2 regions of the Cohaesibacter gelatinilyticus genome follow, and region 2 is predicted to be linked to the other one. Evidence: riboswitches for the same ligand, from Rfam matches in the RefSeq annotation. Region 2 holds a riboswitch; the other holds the start of a gene.
What was found. A riboswitch is a leader RNA that binds a small molecule or an ion and turns the genes downstream of it on or off. The one in region 2 is predicted to bind S-adenosylmethionine.

Region 1 (7,667 bases), on a different contig from region 2:
GGCAGATCCTGACAAGAATGCGGTGGCTGCGTGCGTTTTGCTCATGGCTTTTTATGCCAATGGTGCCAGTTTTCTTGCCTATGCCATCATGGCGGAGAAAAGAGAAATTTCGACTGAAAGCCATGGCTCCAAATCGCTCTATTTTACAGGTGGTCTGGCAGAGGCCGGGGAGACATTTGCTGTTTTTGCCGCATTCTGCCTTTTCCCCACAGCCTTTGCATGGATTGCCTATGGCTTTGCACTGATCACTGCGATAACAACAATTTCACGTATTATCCTTGCGACACAGGTCTTCAGAGATCTGCCGGAGGAAGTTGCGGAAGAAATATTCGAGCAAGAAAACAGCTAGTCGGGCCAGTTTGTTCCATGAGTGACGGAATTACTTTTGCGTTTTACAAGGCCAAAGGTGGCTGGCAAAATGCCGTTGTGCGCCTTGGTACGCAATCACGCTATTCTCATTGTGAAGCAATTTTCGTTCATGCCGAGATTGGTGACACCGTCATGTGCCACTCCTCCTCCTCAATGGACGGAGGAGCGAGAAGCAAGGTCATCACATTACGTGACGATTTCTGGGATCTGGTTCATCTGCCAAGGTGCTTCTTTGATGAAGCCCATGCCCATGCATTTCTGGAGCGTACGAAAGGGACATATTATGATTATCCCGGTATTTTGCTCAGCCATATTTTCTCGTTGAACCGCCATTCGGAGACCCGCTGGTTCTGTTCAGAATTTTGCGCCGAATTGATCAAGGTGCCCAACCCTCACACCTACAGCCCGCAGGCTTTCTATGATCTCGTCTGCTATCTGCGGGATCGGTTCGAGCGACATGATGCACACATCAAGTGTCAGGGTGGTTAGTCCTGTGGCAAGATCAGATGGCCGTCCTCGCCAATTGGAAAGGCCCCATGGGCAATCTCCCATAGATATCCGTCAGGATCAGAGAAATAACCGCTATAGCCACCCCAGAAGGTTTCCGATGGTTGTTTTTTCACCGTTGCTCCAGAACTCTCGGCCTGCTTGATGATGGCATCCACTTCGTCGCGGGTATGCACGTTGTGGGCAGTTACCACACCACAGGATCCAGGGGACGGTTTGAAGTCCGGGTCCGGCAATTCCTCTGCCATTTTATCAATCGGATATAGCGCAAAGACGGTGCCCGCCGTCTTGAAAAAGGCGATGCCCTGCTCGGGTTCAAAATTGGTGGGCCAGCCAAGCCCGTCACGATAGAAGGCAACAGAGGCGTTTAAGTTGCTTACGCCCAAAGTGATGATGGAAATACGAGCATCCATGATGGTTTCTCCCGACAATGAAGCAGAATCAAAGATGGCGTGAGCTTAACAGAGCCGCATGGTCACTTGGCAAGAGCCAAATTGGAACATGAAAAAGCCCGGAAAACCGGGCTTGATCAGATTGAAAATGGATTGGGAAGAGTTAGAGAGACGCCAGTGCCTGCTCGAAATCTTCCCACAGATCTTCGACGTCTTCCAGACCGACAGACAAGCGCAGGGAGCCTTGTTTGATGCCTGCTGCAGCCAGTTGATCATCATCCAGACGCTGGTGCGTGGTGGTGGCCGGGTGGGTGATGAGGCTTTTTGCATCACCCAGATTGTTGGAAATTCTGACAACCTGTAGGGCATTTTCCAATCGGAAAGCAGCCTGCTTGCCACCGGCAACCTCCAGCGCCAGCATTGTGGAACCCCCACGCATCTGGCGCGCAACAACCTCGGCTTGGGGGTGATCGGCGTGGCCCGGATAGAGCACACGATCAATTGCTTTATGCTCAGCCAGACGATCTGCCAGAATGGACGCAGTCTGAGTTTGTTGTCTGACACGCAACGTGAAGGTTTCCAGACCTTTGAGCATTATCCAGGCATTGAAAGGAGAGAGAGATGGTCCGGTATGACGATGCAGGTCCTTCATTTCTTCTTCGATGAATTCCTCTGAAGACAGCACCACACCACCAAGGCATCGGCCCTGACCATCAATATGTTTGGTTGCGGAATAGATGACAACATCGGCCCCCAAGGTCAGCGGAGATTGCCAAAGAGCGGTGGCAAACACATTGTCGACTACAAGCTTGGCACCAGCTTCGTGAGCAATATCGGCAACAGCAGCGATGTCAATCACGGAAAGGGTCGGGTTGGTTGGGCTTTCAAGAAAGCAGGCGCGCGTGTTCAAGCGCATAGCAGCTTTCCATTGCTCCAGATTGGTGCCATCCACAAGGGTGCATTCAACACCGAAACGTGGCAACAACTCGCTGACGATGTAAAGACAGGAACCAAAGAGTGCGCTGGCGGCAACAACATGATCACCCGCCTTGACACATGCAAGCATTGCAGCAGTCACCGCAGCCATGCCTGAAGCGGTACCACGCGCAGCCTCCGCTCCTTCCAGAAGTGCCATACGTTCTTCGAACATGGAGACGGTCGGGTTGGCATAGCGGGAATAGACATAGCCAGGTTCGTCACCTTTGAAACGGGCCTCGGCTGCCTCTGCACTGTCATAGACATAGCCCTGGGTCATGAAGAGCGCTTCTGATGTTTCACCCCATTGTGAGCGCATCACGCCACCATGGACCATCTGCGTTGCCGGGCGCAGACTGGTGTTGGCGGAAGGCTTATTCTTGTTCTGCTCTGACATGACCTTTTCCTGTCGATCCTACTTCAAAAAACAAACGATGCTTGGTTTATCATAGTCATAATACGACAAAACCCAGCGGTGCGATGCACGGCCGGGTTTGGTTTCATTCCCCCGACCTTTTAGCGACCTTGTTTTACGTGGCGGCAAGCCGGCCGGCTCAAATGACCACGAAATTCTGAGATCCATTCTTAGGAGTTTATTCCAAGTGCGTCAATCAGCTTACTGAGAAAAAGATCCTTATGAGGCCTGGCTGCGGGCAATTTTTTACCCCCAAAGGCTGTAGCAGGTCATAGATTATGCATATTTCCTGGCCCCCGCCACGCACCCGATAACCAGAAGCGTGACGGCGATCATCGACCAGCTTATATGTTCGCCCAACAGAAGAAAGGCAAGAAAAAATCCAAAGAAAGGCTGCAGCAACTGGAGCTGCCCGACTGCGGCTATGCCTCCTTGGGCAAGGCCTCGATACCAAAAGACAAAGCCGATCAACATGGAAAAGACGGAAACGTAGCCAAGGCCAAGCCAAGCGGAAGGAGCAATCGCGCTGGAGAAGTCCGGTAACGTGATCATGGCGACAAGTGCCATGATCGGCAAAGATAGGAGCAACGCCCAGGAAATGACCTGCCATCCGCCCAGACGTCGTGACAGGGCTGCCCCTTCGGCATAGCCCAGACCACAAATGATGATAGCGCCCAGCATCAACAGATCTCCCGGGAACGACGTAGCTTCACTTGTCGATAAGGCAAACAAAGCAACAGCCATGCTACCCATCAGGGAAAAGAGCCAGAAGAGTTTGCCGGGTCTCTCACCGCCACGCAAAACTGCGAAAATTGCCGTAGCAAAAGGGAGAAGCCCGATAAAAACAATGGAATGGGCCGCAGTGATGGTTTGCAAGGCAAGAGCGGTTAGAAGAGGAAAGCCGATCACTACTCCTATGGAGACGAGACAAAGAGAGATGAAATCTGCTTTATCGGGGCGTTTTTGTTTGAGCGCATAAAGCAGCAGCAAGCCGAGAAGCGCTGCGATAACAGCCCGGGCAGAAGTCAAAAAAAATGGTGAAAACCCTTCTACCGCAATGCGGGTGGCTGGAAGCGAACCACTAAAAATCAAGACGCCCAATAATCCGTTGATCCAGCCTTTTGTTTTTGCCTGCATGCTCATTGTCTCCTTCTTGTCTTTGCAGATTAAAAACAAGTCCTTTGCAAAGATAGGAACAAAGCAGTACAATTTTCAAAAACTGTATTGATATTTTGGGTGATACACTTGGATCAGAAAAATACGTCAAGAAGCTCTCGTTCAATGATGGTGGTGGAGGAAGTTCAGCGCCAAATTGCCAATCGGGCTTTGCTGGCTGGCGATAAATTGCCTTCAATCCGAAGTTATGCGGCAAGATTGGGCATGGCGCCCTCCACCGTGGTTGAGGCCTATGATCGCTTGGTAGCTGAAGGTCTGATTTCCGCTCGACGCGGTTCGGGTTTCTATGTTTCCAATGTCAAACAACCTTTTGAAATTGCGCAAGCCGGGCCGCATCTGGACCGGGTAATCGATCCACTTTGGGTATCAAGGCAATCCCTTGATGCTTCCCTGAAACATCTCAAACCGGGATGTGGTTGGATGCCGGCAGACTGGATGCCACAACAAGCCATAAGAAAAGCCATTCGTAGTCAGGCCCGGGCCAATGAAGAAGGCTTGTCGGATTATGGCAATGCGCGTGGGTTACCAGAGCTTCGAAATTTGCTGGTCCGGGATTGGGCCGATGAGGGATTGAGCCTCAGCCCTGATCAAATCTTGCTGACATCGTCGGGCACGCAAAGCATCGATCTCATCTGTCGTCTGCTGCTGCGTCCTGGTGATTGTGTGTTGTTGGATGATCCGGCTTACTTCAATTTCCAGGCCCTTCTTCGTGCCCATCGTGTCACTGTCATCGGAGTGCCCTTGCAAAAGGATGGCCCAGATCTGGAATATTTTGAGAAAACCTTGATCAGGCATAAGCCAAGCCTCTATGTGACCAATTCCGGTCTGCATAATCCGACCGGAGTGACACTCTCGCTGCAAAAGGCGCACAAGCTGTTGAAGTTGGCGGCAGATCATGATCTTACCATCATCGAAGATGAAATTTTTTCCGCCTTTGAACCAGAGCCTTCTGCTCGTTTGGCAGCACTGGATGGTTTGTCCAACGTCGTGCGCATTGGTAGCTATTCAAAAACGCTTTCAGCATCGATCCGCTGTGGCTATATCGCTGCCAAACCCGATTGGATTGAGGCGCTGACCGATTTGCAGGTAGCGACCAATTTTGGTGGCCCGGGACCGTTCGCAGCCAATATGGTCTTTACGGTCTTACGGGATGGTGGATATCGCCGACAGTTGGAAACGACCCGAACGTTGCTGGCCAAACGTCGAGCCGAGGTCGCGGGAAAGCTGGATGCCTTGGGTATCAGGCCATGGATTCTGCCAAGAGGTGGCTTCTACCTCTGGTGTGAGCTTCCCGGAAATGTCTCTGCATCTACTCTTGCACGCAACGCCTTGAAGGAGGATATAATCCTTGCACCTGGCAATGCCTTCAGCCTGACTCAGACAAAAGACTGTTTCATGCGTTTCAATGTCAGCCAGATGCAGTCCGATGACATTTTTGGAAGATTGAGCAGGTTGTTGGATGAGATATAAGGCAAAAGCAGATCCTGCATTGCCCCGTTCCTTTATCCCTGCTAAACAGCGAAAAATCATCTGTTCAGGGGCAGTGCCATGAGTAACTCCGTTATCTTTTCCGGTTCGGGAATTTTGAACGATACCGATATCCACCAGTTGGTTGAGGCCGGAGCGATTGGATATGAGAGTGCGCTGGACGAGGATCAGATCCAACCCGCCAGCATGGATCTGCGTCTTGGTACAACCGCTTATAGAGTGCGTGCTTCCTTCATGCCAGGCCCGCGCCGGAGCGTGCAGGAAAAACTTGATCATTTGCAACTCCATCAGATTGATTTGACAGATGGCGCAGTTCTGGAAACCGGGTGCGTCTATATTGTGCCTTTGATGGAGAATTTGAAGCTTCCAAAAGGAATTGCAGCAGCGGCCAATCCTAAAAGCTCCACCGGACGACTGGATATTTTTACCCGCCTGATCACTGACAAGGCTCAACAGTTTGACAAAATCCCGGAAGGGTATGAAGGACCGCTCTATCTGGAAGTTAGTCCGCGTACCTTCCCGATTTTTGCCCGTGCGGGCTCTCGCCTTACGCAAATCCGTTTTCGTCAGGGGCGAGTGGTGCTAAGCGATCAGGAGCATCTCGCTCTGCATCAAGCAGAAACGTTGGTGGCCTCGAGCGACCCTTTTATTTCAGATGGGATTGCCGTTTCCATCGATCTGGCAGGAGATGGCGTCATTGGCTATCGGGCGCAGCGTCATGCGGCAGTGATTGATGTTGATAAGCGTGATGCACAAGAGGTTGTTGACTTCTGGGAGCCAATCTATGGTCATGGTCGAGGTGAACTGATCCTGGATCCGGATGAGTTTTATATCCTTGTTTCAAATGAAGCTGTACATGTTCCACCCGATTATGCTGCCGAGATGGTACCGTTCGATCCACTGGTTGGTGAATTTCGTGTCCATTATGCTGGCTTCTTTGACCCTGGTTTTGGTCATAGCGCTGCAGGTGGCACCGGTTCTCGCGCTGTATTGGAAGTCCGAAGCCATGAAGTGCCATTCATCGTTGAGCATGGCCAGATTATTGGACGTCTTGCATATGAAAAGATGCGTGCGCGGCCAAGCGAGCTTTATGGAATGGGCATTGGTTCCAACTATCAGGCCCAGGGCCTGAAGCTGTCCAAACATTTCAAAGTGGCGCAATAGGGTTCATGGCACTGTATACCGTCACCAATGAGACCTATGCTGAACTGGAAGAGAAGAAATCTCGTTTTCTGGCCTTTCTTGTGCCCATGGATCAGTTTGAGAAGCGATTGAATGAGTTGAAAGCTGAACATAGAAAAGCCAATCATCATGTTACAGCTTTTCGCCTAATTCATGACGATGATCAGATTGAGGAGGGAGCCAAGGACGACGGTGAACCGGCAGGCACATCCGGCATGCCAATGCTCAAGGTTCTCATTGGGCGTGGTCTGATTAATCTTGGTGTGATCGTTGTACGCTATTTTGGCGGCACGAAACTCGGAGCAGGAGGCTTGGCTCGTGCCTATTCCGGTGCAGCCAGCAAAGCAATTGATGCAGCGGATCTGGTTCCTTGGCAACGTATTTTGAGTGAGACAGTGAAGTGCCGGTTTGATCAAATGTCGGATTTGGAGCGCCAGGTCTCATTGCTCAAACTGGAGGTCCAGGACCGACAATTCACAGAAAATGGGGCTGAACTAACGGTGCAAGGGCCATTGAAACGTCTGGAAGAATTGAATGAGTTTATCCTGAAATTGGACCATCTCTGAAGCCCGTTGCTAACAAGGTTCGGGGCACGTTGAATTCGCAATTTTTCCTTTATCACCGCGTAAAACTACCCTCGCAGAATTCGCTTGATTGATGGATCCTGTGACGAACTGTTAAGCATGAATTCCAATATCTGTTTGTATATATCAATGGGTCAACAGACATGCGACCGAATTACCCATTTATGTCTGTCGAAATTGGCTGCCATTTAGAGTAATTTATAATTTTCGAATATATCATGCACCAAAGTCGGAGTAATATACGGCATAGCGCAGGAAATATTCATGGAACGTCTAAAGGTAGCATCGCTGAGATTTGAACTGACGCCCGAATTTGATTTCGGTTCAAGCGATTATGCGGCTTTGTTTCATGCTTGTCGGGCCACCGCTTTTCAACATCCGGTTTGGCACAATGCAATGCATGCCCATATTGGTCGTCTGGAAGGTTTGACGTCTCAGTATGTTTCCGTTCGTCATGAAGAAAACAGCAAATTACTTGCCCTGTTTCCGCTGATCAAACGTCCGATGATGGGGGCGTATATTCTCGAATTTGCCAATCTGGGATTGGTCGATTATGCCGCGCCAACCATACACCCGGAT
Region 2 (7,667 bases):
AACGGTGCATGCGGTTCCAGCGGTCGGCTTTTCAATCTGGCTTGGCCGGATTCAGGCATAAAGGGAAGGATTTTGACCATGAGCAACAGCCCATTGATCATTGCAGTGCCTTCCAAAGGCCGCTTGCAGGAAAATACCAACGCATTCTTTGCCCGTGCTGGTTTGAAGGTCGCCCGCCCCGGTGGTTCTCGAAATTATCGTGGTCATCTGAAGGGCGTCGATAATGTTGAGATTGCCTTCCTTTCGGCTTCCGAGATCGCCAAAGAATTGAAGGTTGGATCCGTTCACCTTGGTGTAACCGGTGAAGATTTGGTCCGAGAGCATCTCGCCAATCCGGAAAGCTATGTCGACCTTCTGCTCAAACTCGGCTTTGGCCATGCCAATGTGGTGATTGCTGCGCCAAAGGCCTGGATTGATGTGCGTAGTATGGAAGATTTGAGCGATGTCGCTCTGGATATGCCTGCTCGCTATGGTCACCGTCTGCGTGTGGCCACCAAATATGTCAATCTGACCCGTGCATTCTTTTCTCGTCATGGTATCGTTGACTACAAAATCGTTGAAAGCCTTGGTGCAACAGAAGGGGCTCCGGCCGCTGGTTCAGCCGACGTGATTGTCGATATCACTTCAACTGGCTCCACGCTGGAAGCCAACAATCTGAAGATTCTCGACGACGGTATCATGCTGCGTTCCGAGGCCAATCTGGTGGCCTCCCTGACCGCAAACTGGTCAGAGCAGGCGCTATCTGCTCTCTCTGCCATTCTTGATCGAATTCAGGCTGAGGAAGCAGCGAGAACCCGTCGTCTTGTGCGTGCCCATATACAAGATGCTCCAACAGTATCGGCTCAGCTTCTGAGTGAATTTGAAAGGAACGAGATCGCTTCTCCATTCGCCGAGCAAAAAGAGATGGTTGAGCTGCATGTTGCTGAGGGATCGGTCTATTCGGTAGCGGCTAAACTCCGCCAAATGGGAGCTTTATCGGTTTCTGTCTCGAAAATGGATTATATCTTTGAAGCACAAAATCCACTTTTCGATCACATCCGTACCCGGTTGAACATCAAATTCTGATACCGGTTACTTTGAATATTCTTCGTCGGAAGACCCACGGACATGGTTTGACCATATTGCACGTCAACAACCGGAACGGTTGTTGACGTTTGATGAATCACAGGCAGGAGATAAGGCGGTATGGTGAAGGCAAAGCTGACGGAACAAGGCTGCCCTTCTCGTAGGGAGTTTTTGAGCTATTCGGGTAAATTAGCTCTAGCTGCTCCGGCCCTTCTCTCTGTCAGCACGATAGCCAACGCTGCTGATTTGGAGTGTCAGATTGGTGCTCTCCTGATGGTTGGTTTCAATGGCAGAAGTGCCAGAGGTCGCTTTGCGCGTCAGATTGCCGGGCATATTGCCAAAGGGCGGGCGAGTTCCATCGTCTATCTTGGGTCCAATATCGGATCTGGTCGTGATGTGCGTGAGCTCAATAAGCTCTTTGCTTCATCTGGTGTCAAGCATATTGCCATTGATCATGAAGGTGGTGCGGTCCAACGTCTTCGCAAACAGCATGGTTTCATGCGCTTGCCCTCCGCACTGAAGGTGGCGCAAACCCTTAGCCCTCAACAAGCGCAAGCTTTATATGCCAAGGCAGCGAGAGAGCTGGCAGGTGCCGGTTTTTCGCTTAATCTTGGGCCTGTGGTAGATTTGCATCGTCCGACAAATCCGGTGATCGGGCGCAATCGCCGGGCTTATGGCGCAAAGGCCCCAACAGTTACTGCCTATGCCGGAGCTTTCGTTCAGGCGCATCGACAATATGGCATCCACACAGCACTGAAGCATTTCCCTGGTCACGGCTTATCCAAAAAGGACAGTCACAAGGGCTTTGTTGATATTCGTCAGAGTTGGAACCCTGAGGAACTTCAACCCTTTACCCAATTAATTCAACATGGCCTCGCCGACATCGTCATGTCTGGCCATCTTTACGTACGTGTAGCAGAGCAGGATCAAGGACAATTGACCACATTCTCCCGCCCGTTGGTTCAAGATGTCTTGCGTCGCGGTCTTCGCTTTCAGGGTATGGCCATGACTGATGATCTGGATATGGGCGCTGTCCGAAAGATAGCGTCTCTACCGGAAGCAACGATCCGTGCGGCGCAAGCTGGCTATGATCTGCTGCTTCTCTCCAACAGTTTGAAACCCGACCCGGATCTCCCGATAAAAGCGATTGGTTGGATCAGACAGGCTGTGCAGGACGGGCGTATACCCGCCAGACAGATTGCACAATCTGCCGAGCGGGTATGGCGTTCACGAAGGAGTTAGCAGCTTTTTTGCTATTTATGCTTTGGCTTGTTGGCGTTAGCAATACGGCGCGCTTCTGCCTCGTAATGATAGACAAGGGCGGCAAATAGGGTTTCGTCAATCGCACAAGACAGGCCCGCTCGTATCATGGCTGCACAAACAGGAATCCTCTCTTTCAGGCTGGATAGTGAAAAACCTGACCGCGCTCCAAGTGCGTAAGCTGAATGAAAGGACATAACACGGGTACGAAAACCCGTTTGCAAGATTATCCGACAATTGTCGTCAGGATAAGAGGGCAACGTAACCTCTTTGATCGCTTGTTGGTGAGAAACCTGGGAAAACAGGGCCTCGAATTTCAAATCCCGTTCCGGGTCATAAGCTTCAAACATACAAATCCTCCAAACTGGCCAGACTGGCCGAATTCAGGAAGACTGGCGACGAGTGGGAGATAGTCCGCTTGACTTGCAAAGAAACCAACTTTGCCGCATCCCGATTATCGGTGCCACCTTGCCGCGGTTGGCAGGTTGGCGAGGGCGCCAGCCCTTCTCTTGATGAAGTCCTCACACTATGGCGATTTTACGAAGAAATCAAGACTTTAGTCTTGCATACCCAACAGATTTAAGGCTCGATTTGGGAATCGATGATGGTCTCCGCAAGCATGGTGATCTATATGAAGGAATTTTCGGGTATCATCATAAAAGAGGCCGCCGTTACCGACGACCTCTCAAGACGGTAATTTTGTGGGGACCGCCTCTTCGAAAGCCAACACAGATGTTGCTTTTGTCCAGCACTCACTATTTGGGGGACGAATGTGGTCACTAGCAACGTTCGACTTTCTATAAATAGTATAGGTCAGGACAGGTGCTTTTGCCATATGAAATGTGTTTGCATCACTATGTATAGACTGTCTTCTGCAGTCCGAATTACGCAATGATACCTTATTCAGTTAGGGAATTGACTATTTTGTAGAAAAAAATTCTAAAAAATGACATAAAAAGGAGTTTTAGCTTCGTCCTTTGTCGGAATGTGAGAAAGGATGGTTGCTTTTCGCTTCTTGCGGGAATGCCTGAAATTGGCATGAATGAAAGCATAAAAGCGTGAAGTCGACTATAGTACTGTGAAAAAGTGACCCTCCAAATGAGGGGCGAACCTCATTTGGGTTGATATTCTCCGCATTGCAGATTCGTTCTTTCTTTTCGGTAATATTGACCCAAATAGACTGGGCTATGCTGCATTTTGGAGACAGTGCGTCATTCTAAACCAGTTCTCGTGATGTTGAATAAGGCTTTTCTTCCTCATAATAGGCATCGAAGCCAACTACCTGTTTGAGATCATCAAACTCCAGCAACAGGTCTGCGGGATGGCCCCCGTTCTTAAGTGTTGTCAAAGCGGACTGCATCGCCTTGGCTGCAGCGGATAGCAACGTAAGGGGGTAAGCGGCTAGATTATAACCTGCTTCATAAAGAGTTTTGGCATCTAGTATTGGCGTTGCGCCACCTTCTACCATATTGGCCATATGTTTGTGGGGTACAGCTTGGGCAATTTCTTTCAATTCTGCCAGACTGTGTGGCGCTTCCACGAACAGGATATCAGCACCAGCTTCCTTGAAAGCTGCCGCCCGCTCCAAAGCTTCATCGAGACCATGCTGATGACGGGCATCAGTGCGGGCCATGATCAGAATGTCGGCTCCTTCGTCCCTTGCATCCACCGCAGCCTGAATACGGGAAATTGCCTCGTTGCGCTCGACGACCAGCTTCCCTTTCGTATGTCCGCAGCGTTTGGGGGCCAATTGGTCTTCGATCATGATTCCAGCAAAGCCAGCTTGGGCATAGCCTTTGACAGTTCGTTTCACATTCAGAGCATTCCCATATCCAGTATCTCCGTCGCCGATAAGTGGCAATTGAGGGGCGGCAGCGCAGATATTGCGCCCGCTATCGATCATTTCTCCATAGGAAATCAGACCCGTATCGGGTTGCCCAATCCGCGAAGCGGAAACACCAAATCCGGTCATGAATCCGATATCAAAACCAGTTTGCTGGATCATGCGTGCGGACAGGGCATCAAAAGCACAGGGCATGATGTGACAGCGTGGTTCATCCAGCAGCTTGCGCAATTGGGCAGAAGGGCCAGAAATGCTGGTCGATGAAGAAGGGGAGGATTTGGTCATGATGGGACTTTCGCGCAAAGCGGGCAAGAAAATTCCGCTCGACCCTAAAAGCTCGATACAATGAGTGCAAGCAAAAGTCAGACTGTCCCCACAGGCGCCAGTTTCTCACTCGACTTGCACTTGTGCCTACTCTGCTTTATGTGGAGCGCAACCGGTGCAGTTCTGATGTCGAAGCAACTGTAAAGGCGCGAATGATAAGGATTGGGAAGCAGATGTCGGATCAAGGCAAAATGATTGATGAGCAAGAACTTCGCGGTCGCCCGATAACCCGATTCACGCGATCCGGGAAACCATTGGAACCATCTATCACACATGAGATGGTTGATCGTCTGGTTGAGGCATTCTACACCAAAGTTCGCAAGCATGAGCGATTGGCAAGGCTTTTTGCAAAAGACATGAGCAAGGAGTGGCCGGAACATCTTGATCAAATGAAAGGTTTCTGGCGTTCTGTTGTCATGCAAACCGCAGAGTACCAAGGACGTCCCGTGCCTGCTCATATGAAAATGACAGATCTCGAGCCCGGAGATTTTGCGACCTGGCTGGAACTTTTCCGAGAAACGGCGCATGAAGTTTGTACGTCAGGAGCTGCTGCTTTATTCATCAACCGGGCGGAAACAATTGCCAAAAGTCTGCAAATGGCAATTTTTCTGAAAGGGGTCATTGCTCCCCCCAATGCATTCGAAAATGGTGTTATGAAACAGGATATAATCGATGAAGCCCGGCAAGAGCAGGCGCGCTGAGTCAGCTTTCGGAATTGGGCTTGTTTGTAGTTTCCGGTTTGGCGGGCTGGCCATCGCATTGGAAGCAAGCAGGCAATATCAGATCCTCAGAATTTTGTGATTTGGTCAAAATATCGTCCAGACTATAATCATTCAACAGGTCCAGAAATCCACGGACGGCACGATGCATGATAAAGGTCAGTTCGCATCCGCCAAACATGGCACAATGACTTTCATCACGATAAAGACATTCGACGAGCCCAAAATCAGCTTCCATGACCTCTGCGACATCGCCAAGTCGAATATCCTTTGGTTCCTTGCCAAGGACCATACCACCACCACGCCCTCTGGTGGTTTCCAGAAAGCCATGAGCTGACAATTTGGCGATCAACTTCATTAAATGGGCCCGAGATAAACCAAGAGCCTGAGATGCCATTTCAATGGTCAGACTACGTTTGCGGTTCATGGCAGCAAGCATCAAGATGCGATAAGCAAAATCGGTTCCTCGGGCAAGTCTCATACCGGTATCCTTTTCATACTCTCTTGCTCATAATGGACCGACCCGGTTCTCTCCTTGAGCATGGTCAAACTGCACAATGACGGGTTAGCAAGGGAGCTGGCATAGCAAGTCGGATCTGAGCAATTATTTGTGTGTGAGCGGATCAATCCGGGCTTGCTCTTGGCCCTGATAATCTGGCACATCAGATAAGAATATCATTTTTACGAGAAGGCATCAGGAATGGAAGAGCAACTGGAAGAACGCATTGTCGATCTGGAAATTCAGGTTACCCACCAGTCCGGCACGATTGATGAATTATCGGAAATGGTGGCAAAGCAATGGGATATGATAGATCGCCTTGGTCGTCAGGTTGGTATTTTGAAAGAAGCATTGGCCGAATTGGAAGACGGTATGGAAGCGCCATCCGCCAATAAGAAGCCTCCTCACTACTAATTCAATCTGACAGTCGAAACTGAAAGAACAATGATCAGAGTGCTTTGGGGCCAAACAGCCGCAAGAATTGTCGACAGGCTCGTTCAGATCGAGCTTGTGCCTCGCGCCGCTTCAGCACTTCGACCACGCCGATAACCCGTCTGATTTGTATGTCGCCAATCAGAAGATTGAAATATGTTTCAGCAGCATCATCGACATCAGCGGCGGCGCCGAGCTCAAGTTCACCGGCCTCGCTGGCCCGCTGAAGATAATGGATGAGTAGGGGGCGGACTGAAGAACGACCAAATTCGGCGATGGTCTTCCCCAGTTTCCCAGTTTCAGAAGCATCAGCCGCAGCAGCCCGGTTCAACAAAATTGCCCGTTTGCTGGTGATAAGTTGCAGCAATACCACACCGAGTTTGGTCAAGGTCTCTTCTACTGGTTTATGGGTCTGAACCGTCTTTTCAAGTAATTCCGTTGCTTCGCTGGCATTCGCTTTCACTAGTGAGGAAAACAACTCCTCCTTGGAACCATACCAGCGATAAAGTGTTTGGTTGGAAGCGTTGGCCTTCTTGGCGATAGACAGCATGGAGGTACTACGATAGCCCTTTTCAGCCAGAACCTGAAAAGCGGCCTCCATAATCTCCTGTTGCCGTTGCTCACGTGTCTTCGCCTGCACGTCCCACTCCCGGGAAACTGGTCATCATTATAAAAGGAACCCGCTTGATAGTTAGCGGCAGAAAAAAGCCGAGACAACTCATTTATCGGGGCATCCCATCAGACTACAATCTAAATTGGTGTATATCAGTGTACGGATTTGGTGGTGTAAATTCAAGTGAAAGCAACCAAGAGTATTAAAACAGGGTAAAGATCGACCATGGCCAAATTCGACAAGGCCGGCAATACCAAATGAAAGGACGACGAATTTTCACCCATTGCTCCACGGTGCTTGGCGATTTGTGAACCGATGTCAGAAAGGTTGTTGACTGATGTGCAGCTGGAATGATGGCGAAGCTTTTGGGGAATGGTAATGCACAGAGGAGTGAAAATATATGAGAAGATCGAAAGCTACTCAGTTCTGTTTTTCTCAAAATTGCTTGGTGATAAAGTGGTTTAAAGTGTTTGCGGTTCCCTTGTAACTCGCCTCGGCCATATGGTTTCAGCGAGATAGATATGGTCAGGTCAGCGCAGATGTGCGGTTCCTTCGGAAATATTCCAAAGTTCCCGCCATGTATGGTCTATATTGCCAGGTTTTTTGAAATAAAGTGTATATATATGTACTGTTGTGATATCGACAAATCAGCAAGGCTGGATGAGTCAGGCATCAATTCTTGCGGTCAAACCCAACTTTTATGCAGATAAAGGATCCTGATATGATATCGTGTTCTAACCTTTTGACAAATAAATATATTCTTGTTCTATTGATCATGCTCGGATTGATGGCAGGGTTTTTCTATTCCTATAGTGTGTCGGTCATGCCGGGACTTAATCATGCGCAACCTCAGGTGGCAATTGCGGCCATGCAAAGTCTCAATATCACAATCCGCAATCCGACGTTTTTCCT

Region 1: linked by a shared signal. The riboswitch ahead of CRO57_RS23630 (O-succinylhomoserine sulfhydrylase) and the one ahead of CRO57_RS00960 (hypothetical protein) in region 2 are both predicted to bind S-adenosylmethionine.

The regions. Positions count from the first base shown of each region.
Region 1 covers NZ_OBEL01000010.1:43,402-51,068, forward strand. The annotation lists gene CRO57_RS23615 (CDP-alcohol phosphatidyltransferase family protein) at 1-349, shown strand, start outside; gene CRO57_RS23620 (hypothetical protein) at 367-858, shown strand; gene CRO57_RS23625 (VOC family protein) at 855-1,289, opposite strand; gene CRO57_RS23630 (O-succinylhomoserine sulfhydrylase) at 1,432-2,640, opposite strand; SAM riboswitch at 2,740-2,819, opposite strand; gene CRO57_RS23635 (DMT family transporter) at 2,935-3,795, opposite strand; gene CRO57_RS23640 (aminotransferase-like domain-containing protein) at 3,940-5,304, shown strand; gene CRO57_RS23645 (2'-deoxycytidine 5'-triphosphate deaminase) at 5,383-6,486, shown strand; gene CRO57_RS23650 (IMPACT family protein) at 6,492-7,070, shown strand; gene CRO57_RS23655 (GNAT family N-acetyltransferase) at 7,353-7,667, shown strand, end outside.
Region 2 covers NZ_OBEL01000001.1:216,029-223,695, forward strand. The annotation lists gene CRO57_RS00945 (ATP phosphoribosyltransferase regulatory subunit) at 1-61, shown strand, start outside; gene hisG (ATP phosphoribosyltransferase) at 79-1,065, shown strand; gene CRO57_RS00955 (glycoside hydrolase family 3 N-terminal domain-containing protein) at 1,186-2,307, shown strand; gene CRO57_RS00960 (hypothetical protein) at 2,319-2,675, opposite strand; SAM-I-IV-variant riboswitch at 2,735-2,846, opposite strand; gene CRO57_RS00965 (isocitrate lyase/PEP mutase family protein) at 3,542-4,453, opposite strand; gene CRO57_RS00970 (group III truncated hemoglobin) at 4,666-5,193, shown strand; gene CRO57_RS00975 (RrF2 family transcriptional regulator) at 5,195-5,692, opposite strand; gene CRO57_RS00980 (SlyX family protein) at 5,912-6,124, shown strand; gene CRO57_RS00985 (TetR/AcrR family transcriptional regulator) at 6,159-6,782, opposite strand; gene CRO57_RS00990 (anthrone oxygenase family protein) at 7,477-7,667, shown strand, end outside.